4 regions of the Streptomyces sp. NPDC045956 genome follow, and region 1 is predicted to be linked to each of the others. Evidence: riboswitches for the same ligand, from Rfam matches in the RefSeq annotation. Region 1 holds a riboswitch; each other region holds the start of a gene.
What was found. A riboswitch is a leader RNA that binds a small molecule or an ion and turns the genes downstream of it on or off. The one in region 1 is predicted to bind cobalamin.

Region 1 (3,198 bases):
CCGTCCCGAGGTCATCTTCGCCGCCCTCGTCGGCGCGATCCTCTGGAACCTGCTGACCTGGCTGGTCGGGCTTCCGTCCAGCTCCTCGCACGCCCTCATGGGCGGCCTGATCGGTGCCGCCGTCGCCTCGGCCGGCCTCGGCGCGGTCCACGGCGACGTGCTCGTCACCAAGGTCCTCCTCCCGGCGATCGCCGCCCCGCTCGTCGCGGGCATCGCGGCGATGCTGGGCGCGCGGCTGACGTACCGGCTCGGCCGCAAGGCCGACGGCAAGGCCGCCGCGAAGGGCTACCGCGCCGGGCAGATCGCCTCCGCCGGCCTCGTCTCGCTGGCCCACGGCACCAACGACGCCCAGAAGACGATGGGCATCATCACCCTGGCCCTGGTCGCGGGCGGCGCCCTCGCCCCCGACTCCGACCCGCCCATGTGGGTCATCCTCTCCGCGGGCATCGCCATCGCGCTGGGCACCTACCTCGGCGGCTGGCGCATCATCCGCACGATGGGCAAGGGTCTGACCGACCTCCAGCCTCAGCAGGGCTTCGCCGCCCAGACCAGCGCCGCCACGGTCATCCTGGCCTCCTCGCACCTCGGCTTCTCCCTCTCCACCACGCACTCGGTCTCCGGTGCGGTGATGGGCGCGGGTCTCGGCCGCAAGGGCGGCGTGGTGCGCTGGTCCACGGCGACCCGGATGTTCGTCGCCTGGGGCCTGACCCTGCCGGCCGCGGCCCTGGTCGCCGCGATCGCCGAGTGGGTCTGCGGCCTGGGCGACTGGGGAACCGCCGTCGTGGCCGTCTTCCTGGTCGGCTCCAGCGCCGCCATCTGGAAGATCTCCCGGCGCGAGGTCGTCGACCACACCAACGTCATCGACGAGCCCGAGCCGTCCGGTGTGGTGACCACGGCGATGGCCGCCGTCTCCCCGCCGCCGACCGGGGCGGCCGACGAACTGGCCGCCGCCGTCCCGGCCGCCGCGCCCGACGCCAAGTCCCCGTCGGCCACCACCACCGTCTGAGCCCGCCCCCGGGTACGAAGGAAGAAGCGAACCTCCATGAGCATCGACTGGGCAGCTCTCGGCTCCGTCTTCGGAGTCAGCCTCGTGGCCACCGTGGTCCTGGTGGGCCTGTTCACGCTCGGCATCGCCGGACTCTCCCGCCAGGAGCGGGCCACCGCCCAGGGCGGCTCCGCGGCCCTCGCGGTCACCGGCGCGTACGCCTGCTTCGCGGCCTGCGCGGCGGCGGTGGCGTACGGCATCTACCTGATCGTCGCCTGAGCGTCGCGCGAACGATCACCGCACACCCGTGAGGCGGGGTGCGGGACGGGCTCCCACCGTCCCGCACCCCGCCTCTTCGCGCGCCGGCGCACACCACTCGCATGTGGGGCTTCGCACACTCCCCCGTCGCAGGTCAACGCCAGGTTGACGGGTGTTCGCGGGCCGTGGTGGACTGCCGGAGCCATTACGGCGGCAGGAGAGGAAGCCCGGTGCGATTCCGGCGCGGTCCCGCCACTGTGACCGGGGAGCCCATCCCCGGGAGCCAGGAACTCTCACCGCCGGTCTCTTCCAGCCAGGGCGCGGACACCCTGAGTGAGGACGTATCGCCATGCGCGGCTGCTCCTGCAGGCACCTCGGCACGGCCCGGTATCCCGGGCGCTCCGGTCACCCCGGGCCCTCCGGCCGTCCCGGCGACTCCGGGCACGCCGGCCTCACCCCTCCCCGCCCCGCGGCCGGCTGAGCCGTGCGCGCCGAACGCGTCTTCGCGTACGGCGCCGCCGCCGGCCTCCTCGGCGACCTCCTCCTCGGCGATCCGCGCCGCGGGCACCCGGTCGCCGCGTTCGGCCGTGCCGCCGGTGCCGTGGAACGGGTGCTGTGGCGTGACCACCGGGGCCGGGGCGCGCTGCACACCGCCCTGTGCGCCGGTGGCGCCGCCGCCCTCGGGGCCGTCGCCGCCCGCGCCGTACGCCCCTCCCCCGCCGCCTCCGTCGCGCTGACCGGCGCGGCCACCTGGGCCGTCGTCGGCGGCACTTCGCTGGCCCGGGAGGCGCACGCCATCGGGCGGGCCCTGGAGGCCGGTGACGTCGAGGCGGCCCGGGCGCGGCTGCCGCACCTGTGCGGACGGGACCCGCAGGCCCTGGACGCCGACGGGATCGCCCGGGCCGTCGTCGAGTCCGTCGCCGAGAACACCTCGGACGCGGTGGTGGGCGCCCTCGTGTGGGGTGCCGTCGCCGGAGTGCCCGGGCTGCTCGGCTTCCGCGCGGTGAACACCCTGGACGCCATGGTGGGCCACAGGTCCGCCCGGTACCGGCGGTTCGGGTGGGCCTCGGCCCGGCTCGACGACCTCGCGGGCTGGCCCGGCGCCCGGCTGACCGCCGTCCTCGCCACCGTCGCCGGCGGCGATCCACGGGGCGCCGTGCGGGCGTGGCGTGCCGACGCCGGGCGGCATCCGAGCCCCAACGCCGGTCCCGTGGAGGCGTCGTTCGCGGGCGCCCTCGGCGTGCGGCTCGGCGGGACGCTCTCCTACGGCGGGCGGGTGGAGCACCGGCCGGTCCTCAACGGGGCCGCCGGTCGCGCCGTACGGGCCGGTTCCGGCGACGTCGACCGGGCCGTCCGGCTCTCCCGGCGCGTGGGCTGGCTGGCGCTGGGCGTGTGCGCCGGCGCGCGGCTGCTCGCCCACCGGGCACTCACGAAGGGACGTGACTCATGAGCGGTGGCCTCCTCGTCGCCGGCACCACCTCCGACGCCGGCAAGAGCGTCGTCACCGCCGGGATCTGCCGCTGGCTGGTGCGGCAGGGCGTCAAGGTCGCGCCGTTCAAGGCGCAGAACATGTCGCTGAACTCCTTCGTGACCCGCGAGGGCGCGGAGATCGGGCGGGCGCAGGCCATGCAGGCGCAGGCGTGCCGGCTGGAGCCGACCGCGCTGATGAACCCGGTGCTGCTCAAGCCGGGCGGGGAGCGCAGCAGCCAGGTCGTGCTGCTCGGCAAGCCGGTCGGCGAGATGAGCGCCCGCGGCTACCACGGCGGGCGCCAGCGGCAGTTGCTCGGCACGGTGCTGGACTGCCTGGCCGAGCTGCGGGGCACGTACGACGCGGTGATCTGCGAGGGGGCGGGCAGTCCGGCCGAGATCAACCTGCGCCGGACCGACATCGTGAACATGGGGATCGCCCAGGGCGCCGGGTTCCCCGTGCTGGTCGTCGGCGACATCGACCGCGG
Region 2 (3,198 bases), on a different contig from region 1:
CCGGGCTGTCGGCCTCGCACGGCCTCCGCGGGCCGGGGCGCCGAGGCCTCGGCCGGGTCGGCCGGGGTCTCGACCTCGCCTGCCGGAGACACGGAGGCCGCAGGCATGTGCGGGACCTTCACTTTCCCTCGCTAATGAAAATCGTTTTCATGAGGTGAACCTAGCACGCCCCCGGTTCCGACAGGCAGCCCGAACCGAGGGGCAGGACAGGAGGACGGGACCGCGGCACCCCTCACGGGGCGGCGACCGAGAGCACTCTAATGGAAATGATTATCACTGCGATAGTGTGATGTCCGCGCCGCGCTGCCCGCCCCTGCCGAAGCCGGTACCGCCGGGCAACCTGTCTGTGGAACACAGCCGTTGCAGCCGGTCCGCGTTCGATCCACCACCGCCGACAGGACAGGAGTGCCCCTCGTGCCCAGCCCCTCCGCCCCTCCCGCCCCCGCCGGGTCCCCGCCCCGTGAGCAGCGCTCGATCCTGCTCGACCTGGCCTTCCTGCGTCTGTGGACGGGCGCCACCGCGTCCGGCCTGGCCACCTGGGCCCTGCCCTTCGTGCTCGGCCTCGCCGTCTTCGACCGGACCCTGACCGCCACCGACCTCGGCCTGCTGCTCGCGGCCCGCACGGTCGGATTCCTCGCCGCGGTGCCCGTGGCCGGCGTCCTGGCCGACCGGCACTCCCGCCGGGGCGTCGTACTGTGGGCGGGACTCGCCTCCGGAGTCGCGGCCCCGGTGATCGCCGTCGGCCTGGACCGCTCGGTGCTGCTGATGGCTGCGGCCGCCGCGGTGGCCGGAGCCGGGCAGGGCGCCTGCCGACCCGCCTACCAGGCCCTGACCGCCGAGGTGGTCGACGCCGGCCGCAGGCAACAGGCCAACGCCGCCATGACGTTGGCCGTCCGGGTCACCACCCTCGTGGGCCCCTCCTCGGCCGCGCTGCTCGCCGTCTTCCTGGACACCTGGGCCCTGCTGGTGGGCATCGGGCTCCTCTGGCTCGTCGCGGCCTGCGTACCCGGACGCGGCGCCCGCCCCGGGGCCGGGGAGGACTCGGCGGAGTCCTCGGCCGGGTCGGGCAGGGCGTCCCTCCTGGGCGAGTTCGCGGAGGGAGTCCGCGAGGCCCGCAGGCACCCGTGGTTCCTCGCCGGCCTGGGCGCGCTGACGGCCGTGATAGCCACCGGCTACTCCGCGACCGGCGTCGCCCTGCCCATGGTCAGCCGGGACGAGTACGGCACCGAGGTCGTTCTCGCGGGTGCGATGACCGCGTACACCGCCGGAGCGCTCGGTGGTGCGCTGCTCGTCGCCCGCTGGCGTCCCCGCTCCCCCGGCTGGGCCGCCCTGGCCGGCCTCGCCGCCTACGGACTCGCCCCGCTCAGCCTCGTACTGCCCGTGCACCCGGCCGCCGTGATGGCCGCGTACGCCGTCGCGGGCATCGGCATCGAGCTGTTCAACGTGCCGTGGTTCACCGCCGCCCAGCGCGAGGTCGCCCCGGACAAACTGGCCCGGGTCTCCTCCTTGGACTTCCTGCTCTCCTACGGACTCGCCCCGGTCGGGCTCGCCCTCATCGCCCCCGCCATCGACGCCTTCGGCGTCAGGGCGGTGCTCACGGGCTGCGCGGTCGTCTGCTTCACGGCGCCCGCGGTCGCCGCCCTGGTGCCGAGCGCACGCACCTTCTCCACCGGCCGAGGGCGCGACGCCGCCGCCGAGCGCCGCTGAGAGGGGGCCATCCTGAACGGAGGGAGCCTGAAGGTCCGCCGGACCGTACGGGAGAGGGCTGTGATAGCTTCCGGACGCCAGTCGCACTCGTGAACGCGGCCTACGCGTACACGGGTCAGGGAATCCGGTGGGAATCCGGAACTGACGCGCAGCGGTGAGGGTGACGGGCGGGACAGCAGCCACTGGACGACGGTCACGGCCGGGTCTGGGAAGGCGTCCCGCCGGGACGACCCCGAGTCCGAAGACCTGCTGGTGACCGCTCGTTCGCACGGACCCCGCGCCTGGGTCCTGACGCTGAGGAAACCGACACCGTGCAGCTGTCACGTCCCGCCCGTCGTTCCGTCCTGCTCCTGACCGGGGCCCTGTTGCTCACCGCGTGCGGTTCCGGGCCGGACTCCGGCTCGTCCGGGAAGCCCACCGTCGCCGGGAAGCGCTCCGTCACGATCGACAACTGCGGGCGGAAGGTGACGGTCGGGGCCCCTCCGGAGCGGGCGGTGTCCCTCAACCAGGGCACCACCGAGATCCTGCTCTCCCTGGGCCTCGCCGACCGCATGGTGGGGACCGCCACCTGGACCGACCCGGTCCTGAAGGGCCTGGAGCGGGCGAACGGGAAGGTGCCCCGGCTCGCCGAGAACCAGCCGTCGTTCGAGCGGGTCCTGGACGCCGAACCGGACTTCGTGGCCTCCTCCTTCACCTCCACCCTGGGCAAGGGCGGGGTGGCACCCCGTGAGAAGTTCGAGGAACTGGGCGTTCCCACGTACCTCTCGCCCTCCGACTGCGAGGGCAAGGACAACACCGGCGACGGCGACGGCTCCCGGAGCGAGCCCCTCGCCATGGACACCGTCTACCGCGAAGTGCGGGAACTGGCGCGGGTCTTCGGGGTGGAGGAACGGGGCGAGAAGCTCGTCGCCGGACTGGAGAGCCGGGTGGCGAAGGCCGCCGCCGGGACCGGCGCCGAGAACGCCACCGTCCTGTACTGGTTCGCCAACCAGGAGTCCCCCTACATGGCGGGCTGCTGCGGCGCGCCCGGCATCATCACGAACGCGCTCGGCGCGAGGAACGTCTTCGACGACAGCACGCAGGAGTGGCCCCAGATCAACTGGGAGACGGTGGCCGACCGCGACCCCGACCTGCTCGTCATCGGCGATCTGACCCGCAGGTCGCAGACCGCCGAGTCCGCCGCGAAGAAGATCGCGTTCCTGGAGTCGAATCCGGCGACGCGGAACATGAAGGCGGTACGGGCGAAGCGGTACGTGCTGCTCAGCGGGCAGGCCATGAACCCCACGATCCGTACGGTCGAGGGCGTCGAGAAGGTGGCCGCGGCGCTGCGCGAGCACGGCCTCGCCCGATGACCACCGCGCTGCGGCGGTCCTCCCGGAAGGTCCGGCCGCCGCACGGCGCGGCCGGTGTGCTGCGCGGCCTGGCCGGTCTGGGCGGCGGTCTCGCGGTGCTCGCCGTGTCCGTCGCCGTGGCCATCACCGTCGGGCCGGC
Region 3 (3,198 bases), on a different contig from region 1:
TCGCCGAACTGGCCCGGCGCGGCGGCGCGGACGAGGCCCTGGCCGACGCGGTGGCCGGGGCCAACACCGGCCTCGCCGCCCTCCAGCTCTGCCAGGCCGCCGGGGTGCCCCTGGGCGACCTGGTCGCGACGGCGGCCCGCGACGAGGCCCTCGCGGTGCTGCGCGGGGCGCCGGTGAGGGTGGACGTGATCTGCATCGACCGCGCGGGCACGGTGGTGGGCCGCAGCACGGTCGCGGGACCGCGGGGCGCCGCCTAGGCGCCGACCGCGCCCAGGCGCAGGCGGTTGCCGTCCGGGTCGCGGAGTTCCAGCTCCCGCCCCCACGGCGCCTCGTCGGGGCGGACCCCGAACTCCCGGGCTACCGCGTCCAGGTCGGCGACCCTCATGTACACCAGGGTGTCCGGCCGCGCGTCCCCCTCGTGCTCCGACAGGTACAGCCGGAGGCGACCGCGGGCGACCTCGGTGAACACCGGGAAGCCCGGTTCGAACCGGTGCTCCCACTGCTGGACGAAGCCCAGCCTCGCGTACCACCGCACGGACACCTCGGCGTCGCCCACGCGGAGGATCGGGACGATCTCCTCGGCGGACGCGGAGTGGTCGGCAGACATGACGCTCCCGCTCGGACGAGTACAGGTGGCCGGCGCCGAACCGCTCGGCGCCCGGGGCCGTCCGGCCATGATCCCGCAGTACGGACACCCCCGTCTCCCGGACCTTACCTGCGGCCCTCGCCGAGGGCCCGCGAACGCACATGCGAACGTGGCCCGTCCAGAGACGAGGCCGGGGGACCGTCTCACGCCAGCCCGCAGTCGCCGCACTTCGAACCGGCCGGCGCCCGGTAGTAGAGGCAGCAGCTCCGGCGGCGGAACGTGAGGCCGGGGCCGGTCAGCACGCCGGTGCCCGCCAGGCGTCCGGTGTCCAGCAGCGCGGCCGTCAGATCGGTGAGCGGTCCGCGGACGGCGGGACGGAGCGCGAGCAGGGCCTGGGCGGCGCCGGCGAGCGCCGACGCCGAGTTGCCGTCCAGCAGACGCGGGGCGACCTTGACGCGCAGGCCGTGGGCCAGTGCCGACAGATGACCCGTCACCTGTTCGTACAGCGCGCGGACGGGATCGCCCTCGACCCGGTCGGCGTACCGGCCGGCCGGGCGGGGCAGCCGGAGGGCCGGTCCGTCGTCGGCCCGGTGCAGGCCGTCCAGGTCGAGGACGATGCCGTGCAGGACGGCGCAGGCCAGTGCCGGTGACCAGAGGCGGGCGGCGTGGCCGAGGTGGGCGATGGACACGTCGACGCGCGGCTCCCGGGTGCGGTGCCGGCGTGCGACGGCCGCGGCGAGGTCGGTGAAACCCGCCGCGTAGGAGCGGGCGACCGGATGCCAGCCGTCGTCCTCTCCGCCGACCCGCAGGGCGAAGAAGCCGCCGAGGCCCGTCACGTCGTGCAGGGCGGCGGTGACGGCCGCCGTCGAGGCGCGGGCTGCGTGCACGGTTGCTGTCCCTTCCTCCGGCTCCGCGTCCGTACGGTCAGAAGGCCGGGCGGCGGCGCGGTGGTGTGATGGCGTACAGGTCGAGGATGTCCGGCCTGGGCGCGACGCCCGGTCCGCCGGCGCGTGCCCAGGCGGCGATGTCCTCGGTCGCGTCCGGGTCGTTGACCAGCCCCAGCCAGACGGGCCGGGCCCCGGCGGCCCGGCCCGCCGCGGAGGGCTGCACGACGATGACGTTGGCCTGTTCGCAGACGTCGAGGCAGTCGGAGACGCGTACCGGTACCGCGGCGCGCAGGCGCTCGGTCTGGGCCGCGTGGTCCACGCCGGGCACTTTGCGGGTGCCGCAGCAGCAGTCGCGGCACACGACGACGCGGCACGGCGCGCGGCCGGTGGCCGTGGCGGTCCTCGCGTCGTCCGTCGTTCGTCCGGTCGGCGTTGCGGGCATGCGGTGCCGTCCCTCTCTCCGGGGAGATCCGCCCCGGTGGTCCGTCGAGGAGGCGACCGCGTGAGTCTCCTGGCTCTCGGGTCGATGCTCGTCCCGGCCTTCCCACCCGTCACCGGGCAGTGGCCTGTCGGGAGTCGCTCGCCGATCACAGTGGCGGGACCGCGCCGGATTCACACCGGCTTCCTCGTTCCGCCGTCGCCCTTGTCGACGGCCATCATCCCATCGCGGGACGGCGTGCCGCCCGCCGGGTGCCGGCCGTCAGTCCGTCTCCTGGGTGTGCGGGGCGGTCGCGGGCGGATCGGCCGGGCGGTCCCGTCCGCCGTCACGGCCCGACACCACCACGATGACCAGCCCGATGACGACGGCTCCGGCGACGGCCCGTCCCGCCGCCCGCACCCACCACCCCGGCCGGGTCGCGCCCTCGCCCAGGGAGTCCAGCCGCTCCGCCCGCCGGGCAGGTCTCATCAGGCGCAGCAACAGCAGGGCGGCGATGGGGAGTTGCAGCAGCCACAGGACGGTGCGCGGCCACTCCCCGTACCAGACGTTGGTGCCGTACAGCAGGGTGTGCCACACGCTCAGCACGTAGACGACGATCACGAAGCGGTGCAGGCGTCGCCAGGTCCTCGGTCCGAAGCGGTGCCGGACGTAGAACAGCAGCCCGAGCGGGACCGCCAGATACAGGGCGCCCTGTCCGATCGGGATGGCGATCCGGCCGGTGCCGGAGTCGTACCAGAGGGGGACGAAGCTGTCGGCGAAGCCCACCCACAGCCGCTCGGCCCAGTCCAGTGCCGTCTCGTAGCGCACGAGTTCCGCGGCGAACATCAGCGCGTGCGCGAACATCAGCGCCATCGTGGTGAGGCTCGTGGTGCGGTGCCAGCGCTCCAGCACCTGCCGGGAGACCGGCAGCCGGGCGGGGCGCGGCCCCGACAGCAACAGGCCGAAGATCACCGTGCACCAGGCCCACAGCAGTCCCGACCAGCCGAAGGCCTGGCTGAGGAGGTACATCCAGTAGGTACGGGCATCGTCCATGAACGGCATCACCGCGACGGTGTCCGAAGCACCCGACTCCATGCGCGCCCACAGCAGCACGAAGACGAGCGCCGTCACCACCACCGCCGCGGTGGCGTCCGGCACGGCGGAGCGAAGGTCGGCGCGCAGCGCGACGCGTTCCCCGGGAGGTCGCGGCGGTCCGGGCGGGGCCCCCACCGCCCCGTCCTCGTCCGGCCTGGTGTCTGACGTCATCAGGGGCCTCCCGGGCACGGGCCACCGCGGCAACGGTGTGC
Region 4 (3,198 bases), on a different contig from region 1:
TCGCCGACGCAGAAGCACTTCGGCGGTTCCTCCGACGAGATCCCCGGCATCGGCGAGATCGGCTACATCGGCCTCACCGCCTTCGTGCTGAACGTGGTGGTCACCGTGGTCCTGACCTTCGTCATGCGGGCGCTCAAGGCACCCGACGGCGTCGACGAGACCAAGCCGGGCGACTACACCGCGGACGCGGGCGACCCGGGAGTCGAGGTGGAGCTGCCGCCGGCCACGGCGGGCACCTCGCACTGACCCCTTCCCCCGGGCGGGCCGTCGGAGGAATCCGGCGGCCCGTTGCCGTGCCCGTCGGGCACACTCGGGGTCATGGACTTCGTGATCCGGCGTGCCACGGCCGAGGAGTACGACACCCTCGGTGAGATCACCGCGCACGCCTACCTGGGTGACGGCCTCCTCGACTTCGGGGAGGACGACGCCTACCTGCACGAGCTGCGGGCCGTGGCCCGGCGGGCGGCTGCCGCCGAGGTGCTGGTCGCCGCATCGGACGACGGTGTGCTCGGCAGCGTCACCTTCGTGCCCCGCGGCGGCCCGATGGCGGACATCGCCCGGCCCGGCGAGGCCGAGATACGCATGCTCGCCGTCGCCCGCGAGGCGCGCGGACGCGGCGCCGGCGAGGCACTGGTGCGGGCCTGCGTCGACCGCGCCCGGTCCGTGCCGGGCTGCGCGCGGGTCGTGCTGTCCACCCAGCGCACCATGCACGGCGCCCACCGCCTCTACGGGCGCCTGGGTTTCACCCGCACCCCGGACCGCGACTGGAACCCCCTGCCGAAGCACGACGACTTCACCCTGCTCACCTACGAACTGACGCTCTGACACCATCCCGATACGCTCACGGACACAACATCTGGGGGTGCTGGCGGCGCCCGGCACAAGATGTATGCTCGTGCTCGCTGTCGCCGCAGGGGAATCCGGTGCGAATCCGGAACTGTCCCGCAACGGTGTACTTGTGCGTGTTCGCGTCCCCACGTGTCCGCGCACGGGCTTGAGTCCGAGGACCTGCCGACAGTGCGCCCGGCCGCCCCGGCCCGGGTGCCATGACGTCCGGGCCTCGTGGAGTGGGCCGGTGGACGCGACGCCGTGCGCGCTCGTGAGCTGCCTCCTGCCCTCCGCCAGGCCCCGTGCCGAGCGAGGGAGTGCTCCACGTGACCATCGCGCCAGCCGATCCGGCTTCAGCGACCCCGGTGACGGCGACCGGCGAACCGGACGGTCCCGGTACCGCGCTGCTGCGGACCCTGACCGAGCTGACCGCCGACCTTCCGGACGCCGACCCCGGCCGGGTCGCCGCCGCCGCACTGCGCGGCCGGTCCGCCCGTGCGGACGAGGCCGAGCTGCGCGAGCTGGCCACCGAGGCCGCCGCCGGACTGATCTCGGAGGACCCGGTCTACTCCCGGCTCGCCGCCCGCCTGCTGACCCTCACCATCCGGGCCGAGGCCGCCTCCCAGGGCGTCACCTCCTTCACCGGGTCGGTCGCCACCGGTCACCGCGAGGGCCTGATCGCCGACCGCACCGCCGAGTTCGTCCGGCTGCACGCGGAGCGGCTGGACGCGCTGGTCGACCCGGCCGCCGACGACCGCTTCGGCTACTTCGGTCTGCGCACCCTGCACAGCCGCTACCTGCTCCGGCACCCGATCACCCGCAAGGTGGTCGAGACGCCCCAGCACTTCATGCTGCGCGTGGCCGCCGGGCTCGCCGAGGACGACACCGCCCGCTCGGCCGACGAGGTGGCCGCCCTCTACGGGCTGATGAGCCGCCTCGACTACCTCCCCTCCTCCCCCACCCTCTTCAACTCCGGCACCCGGCACGCCCAGATGTCGTCCTGCTACCTCCTCGACTCCCCCCAGGACGAGCTGGACTCCCTCTACGACCGCCTCCACCAGGTGGCCCGCCTCTCCAAGCACGCCGGCGGCATCGGCATCGCCTACTCCCGCATCCGCTCCCGCGGCTCGCTCATCCGCGGCACCAACGGGCACTCCAACGGCATCGTCCCGTTCCTGAAGACGCTCGACGCCTCGGTCGCCGCCGTGAACCAGGGCGGCCGGCGCAAGGGCGCGGCGGCGGTCTACCTGGAGACCTGGCACGCCGACATCGAGGAGTTCCTGGAGCTGCGGGACAACACCGGCGAGGACGCCCGCCGCACCCACAACCTGAACCTCGCCCACTGGGTGCCGGACGAGTTCATGCGCCGGGTGGACGCCGACGGGCAGTGGTCGCTGTTCTCGCCCGCCGACGTGCCCGAGCTGGTCGACCTCTGGGGCGCGGAGTTCGACGCGGCGTACCGCGCGGCGGAGGCGGCGGGGCTGGCCCGCAGGACCCTGCCCGCCCGTGAGCTGTACGGCCGCATGATGCGCACCCTCGCGCAGACCGGCAACGGCTGGATGACTTTCAAGGACACCGCCAACCGCACCGCCAACCAGACCGCCGAGCCGGGCCACGTCGTCCACTCCTCCAACCTCTGCACGGAGATCCTGGAGGTCACCGACGACGGGGAGACGGCGGTCTGCAACCTGGGCTCGGTCAACCTCGGCGCCTTCGTCGACGTGGCCGCGGGCGACCTCGACTGGGAGCGGCTGGACGCCACCGTCCGCACCGCCGTCACCTTCCTGGACCGGGTCGTCGACATCAACTTCTACCCGACCGAGCAGGCGGGCCGCTCCAACGCCCGCTGGCGTCCGGTCGGCCTCGGCGCGATGGGCCTGCAGGACGTCTTCTTCCGGCTGCGCCTGCCCTTCGACTCCCCCGAGGCGAAGGCCCTGTCCACCCGCATCGCCGAGCGGATCATGCTCGCGGCGTACGAGACCTCCACCGACCTCGCCGAGCGCGACGGCCCGCTGCCGGCTTGGGAGAAGACCCGTACGGCCCGGGGCGTGCTGCACCCCGACCACTACGGCGTCGAGGCCGCCTGGCCCGAGCGCTGGGCGGCGCTGCGCACGCGCATGGCCACCACCGGCCTGCGCAACTCCCTGCTCCTGGCGATCGCCCCGACCGCCACCATCGCCTCGATCGTGGGCGCCTACGAGTGCATCGAGCCGCAGGTGTCCAACCTGTTCAAGCGCGAGACGCTCTCCGGCGAGTTCCTCCAGGTCAACTCGTACCTGGTGGACGACCTCAAGCGGCTCGGCGTGTGGGACGCCCGCACCCGCGAGGCGCTGCGCGAGGCGGGCGGCTCGGTGCAGGGCTTCTCCTGGA

Region 2: linked by a shared signal. The riboswitch ahead of AC07FV_RS06280 (ABC transporter substrate-binding protein) and the one ahead of AC07FV_RS05445 (cobalamin biosynthesis protein) in region 1 are both predicted to bind cobalamin.
Region 3: linked by a shared signal. The riboswitch ahead of AC07FV_RS10635 ((2Fe-2S) ferredoxin domain-containing protein) and the one ahead of AC07FV_RS05445 (cobalamin biosynthesis protein) in region 1 are both predicted to bind cobalamin.
Region 4: linked by a shared signal. The riboswitch ahead of AC07FV_RS17905 (ribonucleoside-diphosphate reductase subunit alpha) and the one ahead of AC07FV_RS05445 (cobalamin biosynthesis protein) in region 1 are both predicted to bind cobalamin.

The regions. Positions count from the first base shown of each region.
Region 1 is NZ_JBWKKZ010000001.1:1,228,188-1,231,385, reverse strand. It holds gene AC07FV_RS05455 (inorganic phosphate transporter) at 1-1,006, shown strand, start outside; gene AC07FV_RS05450 (hypothetical protein) at 1,043-1,264, shown strand; cobalamin riboswitch at 1,416-1,555, shown strand; gene AC07FV_RS05445 (cobalamin biosynthesis protein) at 1,728-2,693, shown strand; gene AC07FV_RS05440 (cobyric acid synthase) at 2,690-3,198, shown strand, end outside.
Region 2 is NZ_JBWKKZ010000002.1:121,938-125,135, reverse strand. It holds gene AC07FV_RS06285 (MFS transporter) at 496-1,707, shown strand; cobalamin riboswitch at 1,769-1,975, shown strand; gene AC07FV_RS06280 (ABC transporter substrate-binding protein) at 2,019-3,059, shown strand; gene AC07FV_RS06275 (FecCD family ABC transporter permease) at 3,056-3,198, shown strand, end outside.
Region 3 is NZ_JBWKKZ010000003.1:363,208-366,405, reverse strand. It holds gene AC07FV_RS10650 (cobalt-precorrin-5B (C(1))-methyltransferase) at 1-257, shown strand, start outside; gene AC07FV_RS10645 (glyoxalase superfamily protein) at 254-607, opposite strand; gene AC07FV_RS10640 ((2Fe-2S)-binding protein) at 790-1,473, opposite strand; gene AC07FV_RS10635 ((2Fe-2S) ferredoxin domain-containing protein) at 1,511-1,915, opposite strand; cobalamin riboswitch at 1,962-2,140, opposite strand; gene AC07FV_RS10630 (ferric reductase-like transmembrane domain-containing protein) at 2,174-3,157, opposite strand.
Region 4 is NZ_JBWKKZ010000006.1:193,536-196,733, forward strand. It holds gene mctP (monocarboxylate uptake permease MctP) at 1-246, shown strand, start outside; gene AC07FV_RS17900 (GNAT family N-acetyltransferase) at 319-825, shown strand; cobalamin riboswitch at 853-1,030, shown strand; gene AC07FV_RS17905 (ribonucleoside-diphosphate reductase subunit alpha) at 1,155-3,198, shown strand, end outside.